Linked DNA regions of Azospirillum brasilense. The protein of the gene in region 1 interacts with the protein of each later gene in a pairwise test. Links are inferred from orthologs where the notes say so. Each region holds a gene or a part of one and is shown on either strand. Other genes may lie near its edges.

What was found. Proteins that work in one complex are often made in the same cells at the same time.
Region 2: the proteins of D3869_RS05320 (region 1) and D3869_RS19225 interact in binary tests that used the Escherichia coli proteins (3 or more experiments, as listed by UniProt). The link is inferred for Azospirillum brasilense from one-to-one orthologs.

Annotation. Positions count from the first base shown.
Region 1 is NZ_CP032345.1:1,082,548-1,086,922, reverse strand. Bases 1-2,968 are described here. They hold D3869_RS05320 (glutamate-5-semialdehyde dehydrogenase), read right to left. Parts: upstream 2,141-2,968; coding sequence 860-2,140; downstream 1-859. Other genes in these bases: D3869_RS05315 (c-type cytochrome), read left to right, coding at 2,322-2,968; D3869_RS05325 (nicotinate-nucleotide adenylyltransferase), read right to left, coding at 140-757; rsfS (ribosome silencing factor), read right to left, coding at 1-83. In the rest of the region: more of D3869_RS05315, read left to right, coding at 2,969-3,200; D3869_RS05310 (sulfite exporter TauE/SafE family protein), read left to right, coding at 3,308-4,051; D3869_RS05305 (HAD family hydrolase), read right to left, coding at 4,071-4,375. UniProt on the Escherichia coli protein: Catalyzes the NADPH-dependent reduction of L-glutamate 5-phosphate into L-glutamate 5-semialdehyde and phosphate. The product spontaneously undergoes cyclization to form 1-pyrroline-5-carboxylate.
Region 2 is NZ_CP032346.1:1,127,097-1,131,501, reverse strand. Bases 1,409-4,405 are described here. They hold D3869_RS19225 (sulfate/molybdate ABC transporter ATP-binding protein), read left to right. Parts: upstream 1,409-2,385; coding sequence 2,386-3,426; downstream 3,427-4,405. Other genes in these bases: D3869_RS19220 (hypothetical protein), read left to right, coding at 3,635-4,405; cysW (sulfate ABC transporter permease subunit CysW), read left to right, coding at 1,512-2,372; cysT (sulfate ABC transporter permease subunit CysT), read left to right, coding at 1,409-1,522. Also shown: D3869_RS19240 (sulfate ABC transporter substrate-binding protein), read left to right, coding at 1-631; more of cysT, read left to right, coding at 689-1,408. UniProt on the Escherichia coli protein: Part of the ABC transporter complex CysAWTP involved in sulfate/thiosulfate import. Responsible for energy coupling to the transport system.

The sequences.
Region 1 (4,375 bases):
TCGGCCTGATCGTCGTCCAGGGACTTCTCGACGAGCGCCTTCAGTTCGTCCGGCTGGGGAACGGGAACGGGCGCGGGCCGCACAACGGGCGCGGCCGGTTCGATGAACGTGTTGATGGTACCTACCTCGCGATACAGGGTCACGACCCGCTGGCGCGTGCCCGGCGGATCGCCGTCGCCGAAGCCGGATGCAGCGGGTTGCGGAGGAAAATCCAGGCCGGTGTTTTCGAACCGGCCAACCCCTTGGCCTTGTGCATGCTCACCCGGCGACGGGCATAGCGCTGAGCGGCCATGCCACCAAGCGCTCCCATAGAATAAGTTGGACGGGCGAGAACTGCAACCGGCACCAGCCGGAAGATGCGCGTCCAATGCCGCCAGCGGGGGATTTGCCGAAGATTGTCCGCCCCCATCAGCCAGACGAAGCGCGTTTTCGGGAAGCGCCGCTTCAGCTTGGCCAGCGTGTCGGCGGTGTAGCGGGTGCCAAGCTCGCGCTCGATGGCGGTGACCCGGATGGCCGGATGGCGGGCGGTGCGCCGGGCCTCCTCCAGCCGTTCGGCGAGCGGTGCCATGCCCCGCACCGGCTTCAGCGGGTTCTGCGGGCTGACCAGCCACCACACCTGATCCAGCCCCAGCGCCTTCAGCGCGTACAGGCTGATGTGCCGGTGCCCGGCGTGGGCCGGGTTGAAGGAGCCGCCGAGCAGCCCGATGCGCAGGCCGGCGTGGAGCGGGCCGGCGTAGCGGTGGGGGGGTGGTTTCACGGTACCCCCACCCTAACCCTCCCCCGCTTCGCAGGGGAGGGGATTGACTCCTCCCCCTGCAAAGCGGGGGGAGGTTGGGAGGGGGGCTCGTGGATGGACGTGTTACGGCCGCGTCTGGCCATCGCCGCGCACGACATACTTGTAGCTGGTCAGCTGCTCCGCCCCCACCGGGCCGCGGGCGTGGAACTTGTCGGTGGAAATGCCGATCTCGGCACCCATGCCGAACTCGCCGCCGTCGGCGAACTGGGTGCTGGCGTTCCACAGCACGATGCCGCTGTCGATGCGCTGGAGGAAGCGCTCCGCCGCCGACGGGTCCTCGGTCACGATGGCGTCGGTGTGGTGGGAGCCGTGGCGGTTGATGTGGTCGATCGCCCCGTCCACCCCGTCCACCACGCCGCAGGCGATGATGGCGTCGAGATACTCGGTGTCCCAGTCCTCCGCCGTCACCGCCGTCACGCGCGGGTCGGCGGCCTGGGCGGCGGCGTCGCCACGGACGGCGCAGCCGGCGTCCAGCAGATCCTTCACCAGCACCGGCAGGACGGCGTCGGCGATCCGGCGGTCGACCAGCAGCGTCTCGGCGGCGCCGCAGATCGAGGTGCGGCGCATCTTGGCGTTCATCACCACCTTGCGCGCCTTCTCCGGGTCGGCCCCGGCGTCGACATAGACGGTGTTGTTGCCGTCCAGATGCTTGATGACCGGGATGCGGCTCTCCTCGGCGATGCGCTGGATCAGCGACTTCCCGCCGCGCGGGACGATCACGTCGATGAAATCGCGCATGGTCAGCATGTGGCCGACCGCCGCCCGGTCCGTGGTCGGGACGAGCTGGATCGCCGCCTCCGGCAGACCGGCGGCGCGCAGGCCGTCGGCCAGACAGGCGGCGATGGCGCGGGATGAGCGGATGCTCTCCGAGCCGCCGCGCAGGATCGCCGCGTTGCCCGACTTCAGGCAGAGGCCGCCGGCGTCGGCGGTCACATTGGGGCGGCTCTCGTAGATGATGCCGATCACGCCCAGCGGCACGCGCACGCGCTGGATGGCCAGCCCGTTGGGGCGGGTCCATTCGGCGATGACGCCGCCGATGGGATCGGGGAAGTCGGCGATATCCTCCAGCCCCTTGGCCATCGCCTCGATGCGGGCGTCGTTGAGGGCCAAGCGCTCGATCATGGGGCCGGCGAGGCCGCGCTCCCGGGCGGCGGCGACGTCCGCGTCGTTGGCCGCCTGGATCTCCGCCTTGCGGGCGCGGATCGCGGCGGCCGCCGCCCGCAAGGCCTGATCCTTCGACGGGCTTGGCACGGTCGCCAGCTCCGCCGCGGCGGCGCGGGCGGCGCGGCCGAGGGCGAGCATCTGATCGTGCAAGGCGTCGGTGGTCTCAAGCAGGGCGGACATCGGTCTCACTCCAGTGGCGTTCGCCAAACAAAAAGGGCCGGAACCATAGCCCATCCCGCGGCTCCGCGAAAGCCATGGCGGCTAAGCCGAATTGCTGATCGGTGTACTCAACAATCCGTCTGTGCCGCGGCCGATTGCGGGGGTAGCGTGGCTTTCCGCATCATCGGTGAGGGAGAACCCCATGGTCCGGCCCATGGTCCGGCTTGTCCGCCGCGGCAGCGTCGCCGCGTGCCTGATGCTGTCCGGCATGATCGCGACGGCCTGGGCCGAAACGGCGCTGGAATCGCCTGTGGAACGGGGGCGCGCCCTGGTCAACGGAATCGTCGCCTGCGGCAACTGCCACACGCCGCAGGGGCCGGGCGGTCCGGTGGCGGGACGCGAACTGGCCGGCGGGACGCCCTTCGTCGAGGACCCCTTCACCGCCTACGCCTCCAACATCACGCCGGACCCGGAGACGGGGATCGGGCGCTGGACCGACGAGCAGCTGATCACCGCCATCCGCGAGGGCAAGCGCCCCGACGGCAGTCTGATCGGCCCGCCGATGCCTTTCGGCTTCTACCGCGGCCTGTCGGACGGCGACCTGCGCGCCATCGTCGCCTATCTGCGCAGCGTTCCGCCGGTGCGGCATTCTGTCCCGAAGTCGGAGTACCGCATGGCGCTGCCCGCCGCCTACGGCCCGCCGGTCGGGACGGTGGCGGAGGTGCCGCGTACGGACCCGGTGACCTACGGCGCGTACATGGCCGGGCCGCTCGGCCACTGCATGGAGTGCCACACGCCGATGCTGCCGGACGGGCGGCTCGACATGACCCGCATGGGGGCCGGCGGGCGCAACTTCACCGGGCCGTGGGGCAACGCGGTGTCCCGCAACATCACGCAGGACAAGGAGCACGGGCTGGGCGGATGGACCGACGCGGAGATCGGCAAGGCCATCACGGAGGGTGTACGTCCCGACGGCAGCCGACTGAGCCCGCCGATGGGCTATCACTATTACAAGTCCATGAGCGACGGCGAGCTGGGCGCCCTGGTCACGTACCTCCGTACGCTTCCCCCGACCCGCTAGACCCCACCGGCCGTACGTGAAATACCGCACCGCCGAAAACGCAGTACCGTAAGCGTCGCCGAGAAGGCATAGTCCGCGGGCTTTTCCACCCGCCGGACCGTGGCCCCATGCTGACCCTGCTGCTGATCGTCTCCGCCTTCTTCGCGGGCGTGCTCAACGCCGTGGCCGGTGGCGGCAGCTTCCTGACCTTCCCGGCGCTGATCATGGCCGGCGTGCCGCCGCTGAACGCCAACGCCACCAGCACGGTGGCGGTGTCGCCGGGCGCGCTGGCCAGCGCCTACGGCTACCGGCGGGAGTTGGGACGGATCAAGGAGGTCAGCCTGCCGGCCTTCCTCGGCGTCAGCCTGATCGGCGGGCTGCTGGGCGCGCTGCTCCTGCTGTGGACGCCGCAGCGCGTGTTCGAGGCGGTCATCCCCTGGCTGCTGCTGTTCGCGACGGTGCTGTTCGCCTTCGGCCCGAAGGTGTCGGCCTACATCCGCCGCAACTTCAAGGTCGGCCACAACACGGTGCTGATCGTGCAGTTCTTCATCGCCATCTACGGCGGCTATTTCGGCGGGGGGATCGGCATCCTGATCCTGGCGACGCTGGGCGTCTTCGGCCTGACCGACCTACACGCGATGAACGGGCTGAAGGCGCTGGTCTCTGGCTGCCTCAACGCGGTGGCGGTGGTGGCCTTCGTCCTCGGCGGCGCGGTCTACTGGAACGAGGCGTTGATCATGCTGGTCGCCGCCATGGCCGGCGGCTACGCCGGGGCTGCCGTCGCCCGGCACATCCCGCCGCCGATCCTGCGCAAGTTCGTGATCGTCGTCGGCGTGGCGATGACCGTCTATTTCTTCATCGTGAAGGGCTGAAGCGCCCAGAGGGCGGCGGTCAGTCCGCCGCCATGCGCTCCGCAAGGCCGCACAGGCCGTCCCAGTCCAGCTCCGCCGGGTCCGTGACCACATGGTCCGCGGCGTCGAACAGCAGGTCGGCGTGCTGCGGCCAGGCGATGGTCAGCATGCCAGCGGCCTTGGCGGCGCGGGCGCCGGTCGGGCTGTCCTCAATCACCGCGCAGGCCGCGGGCGGCACGCCGAGGCGGGCGGCGGCGGTCAGGTAGGGCTCGGGGTCCGGCTTGCCCTTGGTCACGTCGTCGCGGCTGAGCCCGAATAGGAAGTGCGGGCTGCCCATGTGGCGCA
Region 2 (4,405 bases), on another replicon or contig:
GGGCAACCCGAAGCAGATCAAAGATTGGGATGACCTGCTGAAGCCGGGCGTCCAGGTCATCACCCCGAACCCGAAGACCTCGGGCGGGGCGCGCTGGAACTATCTGGCGGCCTGGGCCTATTCGCTGGAGAAGAACGGCAACGACGAGGCCAAGGCCAAGCAGTTCGTCGCCGACCTGTTCAAGAACGTGCCGGTGCTGGATAGCGGCGCCCGCGGCTCCACCGTCACCTTCACGCAGCGGCAGCTCGGCGACGTGCTGCTGGCCTGGGAGAACGAGGCCTTCCTGTCGCTCCAGGAGTTCGGCGCCGACAAGTTCGACATCGTCGTGCCGTCCCTGTCGATCCTGGCGGAGCCGCCGGTCGCGGTCGTTGATTCGGTGGTCGACCGCAAGGGAACGCGCAAGGCGGCGGAAGCCTACCTGAACTTCCTCTACACCCCTGAGGCGCAGGAGATCGCGGCGAAGAACTTCTACCGCCCGCGTCTGCCCGAGGTCGCTGCGCGGTATGCGGATCGCTTCCCGAATGTTAAGCTTGTGACCATCGACGGTTCCTTCGGGGGCTGGCGCACGGCGCAGGAGAAGCATTTCGCGGATGGCGGCGTCTTCGACCAGATCTACCAGAAGGGCCGCTGACCCGTGGTCGCGGCAACCACCAGCGACGCCGTGCTCCCCAATTCGGGGGGCACGGTGTTGAGCGTTCTTCGGAAACCCAGCGTCCTGCCCGGCTTCGGGCTGACCCTGGGATTCACGCTGACCTATCTGTCCCTGATCGTCCTGCTGCCGCTGGCCGCGCTGGCGCTGAAGGCGGCCGGGCTGGGCTGGTCGGGCTTCTGGGACGCGGTGCTGACGCCGCGCGTCCTGTCCGCCTTCAAGGTCAGCTTCGGGTTGTCGCTGGCCGCCGCCGCGGTCAACGCCGTCTTCGGCTTCATTGTCGCCTGGGTGCTGGTGCGCTACCGCTTCCCCGGCGACCGGATCGTCGACGCGCTGGTGGACCTGCCCTTTGCCCTGCCCACCGCGGTGGCCGGCATCGCGCTCAGTGCGCTGTACGCGCCCAACGGCTGGATCGGCTCCCTGCTGATGGAATGGTTCGGGCTGAGGGTGGCCTTTACGCCGCTGGGCATCGCCATCGCCCTGACCTTCATCGGCCTGCCCTTCGTGGTGCGCACCGTGCAGCCCATACTCCAGGACCTGCCGCCGGAGGAGGAGGAGGCCGCCGCGGCGCTGGGCGCCACGCGCTGGCAGGCCTTCCGGCGGGTGGTGTTCCCCGCGCTCCTGCCGGCCCTGCTGACCGGCTTCGCCCTGTCCTTCGCCCGCGGGGTGGGGGAGTACGGCTCGGTGATCTTCATCGCCGGCAACATCCCCGGCCTGTCGGAGATCCTTCCGCTGCTGATCGTCATCAAGCTGGAGCAGTACGACTATGCCGGCGCCGCCGCGGTCGGCGTGCTGATGCTGATGGCGTCCTTCGTGCTGCTGCTGGCCCTGAACCTGCTGCAAGCCTGGATGAGGGCGCGTCATGCTCGTTAAGAAAACCGTCGGGTTCACCCCGGCGCTGGCCGACAGCCGCTGGGTGAAGGGGCTTCTGATCGGCACGGCGCTGGCCTTCCTGCTGCTGTTCCTGGTGCTGCCACTGGTTGCGGTCTTCGTCGAGGCGCTGCGCCGCGGCACGGACGCCTACTGGGCGGCCCTGATGGAGCCGGACGCGGTGGCGGCGATCAAGCTGACGCTGATCGTCGCGGCCATCGCCGTCCCGATGAACCTCCTCTTCGGCGTGGCGGCGTCCTGGTGCATCGCCAAGTTCGACTTCCGCGGCAAGGACGTGCTGATCACCCTGATCGACCTGCCGTTTTCGGTGTCGCCGGTGATCTCCGGTCTGATCTACGTGCTGCTGTTCGGGCTGCATGGGCTGATGGGGCCGTTCCTGAAGTCGCAGGGCATCCAGATCATCTTCGCCGTGCCGGGGCTGGTGCTCGCCACCGTCTTCGTCACCTTCCCCTTCGTCGCCCGCGAGCTGATCCCGCTGATGCAGGAGCAGGGCAACGAGGAGGAGGAGGCGGCGCTGGTGCTCGGCGCGTCCGGCTGGCAGACCTTCTGGCGCGTCACCCTGCCCAACATCAAGTGGGGCCTGCTGTACGGCGTCCTGCTGTGCAACGCCCGCGCGATGGGCGAATTCGGCGCGGTGTCGGTGGTGTCCGGCCACATCCGGGGCGAGACCAACACGATGCCCCTGCATGTCGAGATCCTCTACAACGAATACAATTTGGTCGCTGCCTTCGCGGTGGCCTCGGTGCTGGCCATGCTCGCCCTCGTCACGCTGGTCGTGAAGTCGGTGCTGGAATGGCGCTTCGGGGCTGAGCTGGCGGCCACCCGGCATTGAGGCGACGCACGTCATGGCGATCCAGGTTTCCGGCATCACCAAGCAATTCGGCAGTTTCCGCGCGCTCGATGCGGTGGACCTCGAAGTCCGCTCGGGCGAGCTACTGGCCCTGCTCGGCCCGTCGGGGTCGGGCAAGACGACCCTTCTGCGCATCATGGCGGGGCTGGAGTTCGCCGACTCCGGCAGCCTCCTGCTCAACGGGGAGGAGGCGCTGAGCCTCACCCCGCGGGAGCGGCAGGTCGGCTTCGTCTTCCAGCATTACGCGCTGTTCCGCCACATGACTGTCTTCGAGAATGTGGCCTTCGGGATGAAGGTGCGGCCGCGCGGCCAGCGCCCGACCTCGACCGAGATCAAGCGGCGCGTCATGGAGTTGCTGGACTTGGTCCAGCTCGCCCATTTCGCCGACCGCTACCCGGCGCAGCTCTCCGGCGGGCAGCGGCAGCGCGTGGCGCTGGCCCGCGCGCTGGCCATCGAGCCGAAGGTGCTGCTGCTCGACGAGCCGTTCGGCGCGCTCGACGCCAAGGTGCGCAAGGAGCTGCGGCGCTGGCTGCGCAAGCTGCACGAGGACATCCACATCACCTCCGTCTTCGTCACCCACGACCAGGAGGAGGCCCTGGAGCTGGCCGACCGCGTCGTGGTGATGAGCCAGGGCCGGATCGAGCAGGTGGGCAGCCCGGCGGAGGTCTACGACCGTCCGGCCTCGGCCTTCGTCTACGAGTTCCTCGGGCAGGTGAACCGCTTCGACTGCGTGGTGGCGGACGGGGTGGCGCGGACGGCCAACGGGGCGCTGTCCATCCCCGCCGACGGCACGGTCCGCGGCCCGGCCATCGCCTATGTGCGCCCGCACGATCTGGGCCTGAGCCCCAGCGCCGGCGGGCCGGGCCGGGTGTCGGGAATCCATGTGGTGGGGCCGGACGCGCGGATCGAGATCGACCTCGCCGGCCTGCCGCTTGAAGCCGAGATGGACCGCGAGCGCCTGTCCGCCCTGGGCCTGCGCCTTGGCGACCAGTGCGCCGTCCACATCGACCGCGCCCGCGTTTTCCCGCAGCCCTGACGGCCTGCGGATGGCGCCCGGCCTACCCGCGAAAAGGGGCGGGTCGGGCGCTCCGCCTCATGCGAACGGGATTCTCGCGGGCCATGGAGTCTGCCCCGTCCGGGCCACGGACTAAGTCCAATGCCGACTCGTAACGCTATTGCCTTCTGGCGATGCGGACGGTGAATGTGTTGAGCCTTCCGCATTGCACCAAATGCAGGAGGCACCGGTGGACCATTCAGGACTGTCGCAGGCCACCGGCCCCGGCGCCGCCGCCCTGCGGACGGACGCCGGGGCCGGAGCCTGGTCGCCGCCGTTGGCGCTCGTGCTGCCGGTGATCCTGGCGCTGCTGCTTCTGCCGCTCATCCTGGTGGAGATGCCGCCGCTGCTCGACTACCCGAACCATCTGGCGCGGGTGGACGTGCTGCTGCATTACCGGTCCGATCCCTTCCTGGCCGACCATTACACCGCCTCCCTGACGCCGGTCCCGAACCTGCTGATGGAGGCGGTGATGCTGCCGCTCGCCAGCGTGCTGCCGCTCTACGTCGCCGGGCGCGTCTACATGGCCCTGGCCGGGCTGCTGACCCTGTTCGGGGCGATGCTGCTGAACCGCACGCTGTTCGGGCGGTGGAGCCTGTGGCCGCTGTGCGGCGCGCTGTTCATCTACAACGCCACGCTGATCGGCGGCTTCATGAGCTTCTCGCTCGGCCTCGGCTTCCTGCTGGTCGGGCTGTCGCTGTGGATCGCGCTGGCGGGACGGCGCTGGCAGGTGCCGGTGGGGATGGGCTGCGCGCTGTTCCTTTATTTCGCCCACGCCATCGTGCTCGGCTCCTTCCTGCTCTGCCTGTTCGCGGTGGAGGCGGTGAAGTATGTGGGGCAGGGGCGCAAGCCGCTGACGCTCGCCAATCTCGGGCGCGACGCCCTGCGCTTCGCCGCGCTTCTGGTCCTTCCCGTGGCCCTGTTCGCCGGCACGGTGGGGACTCACCTCCTCCAGTCCGAC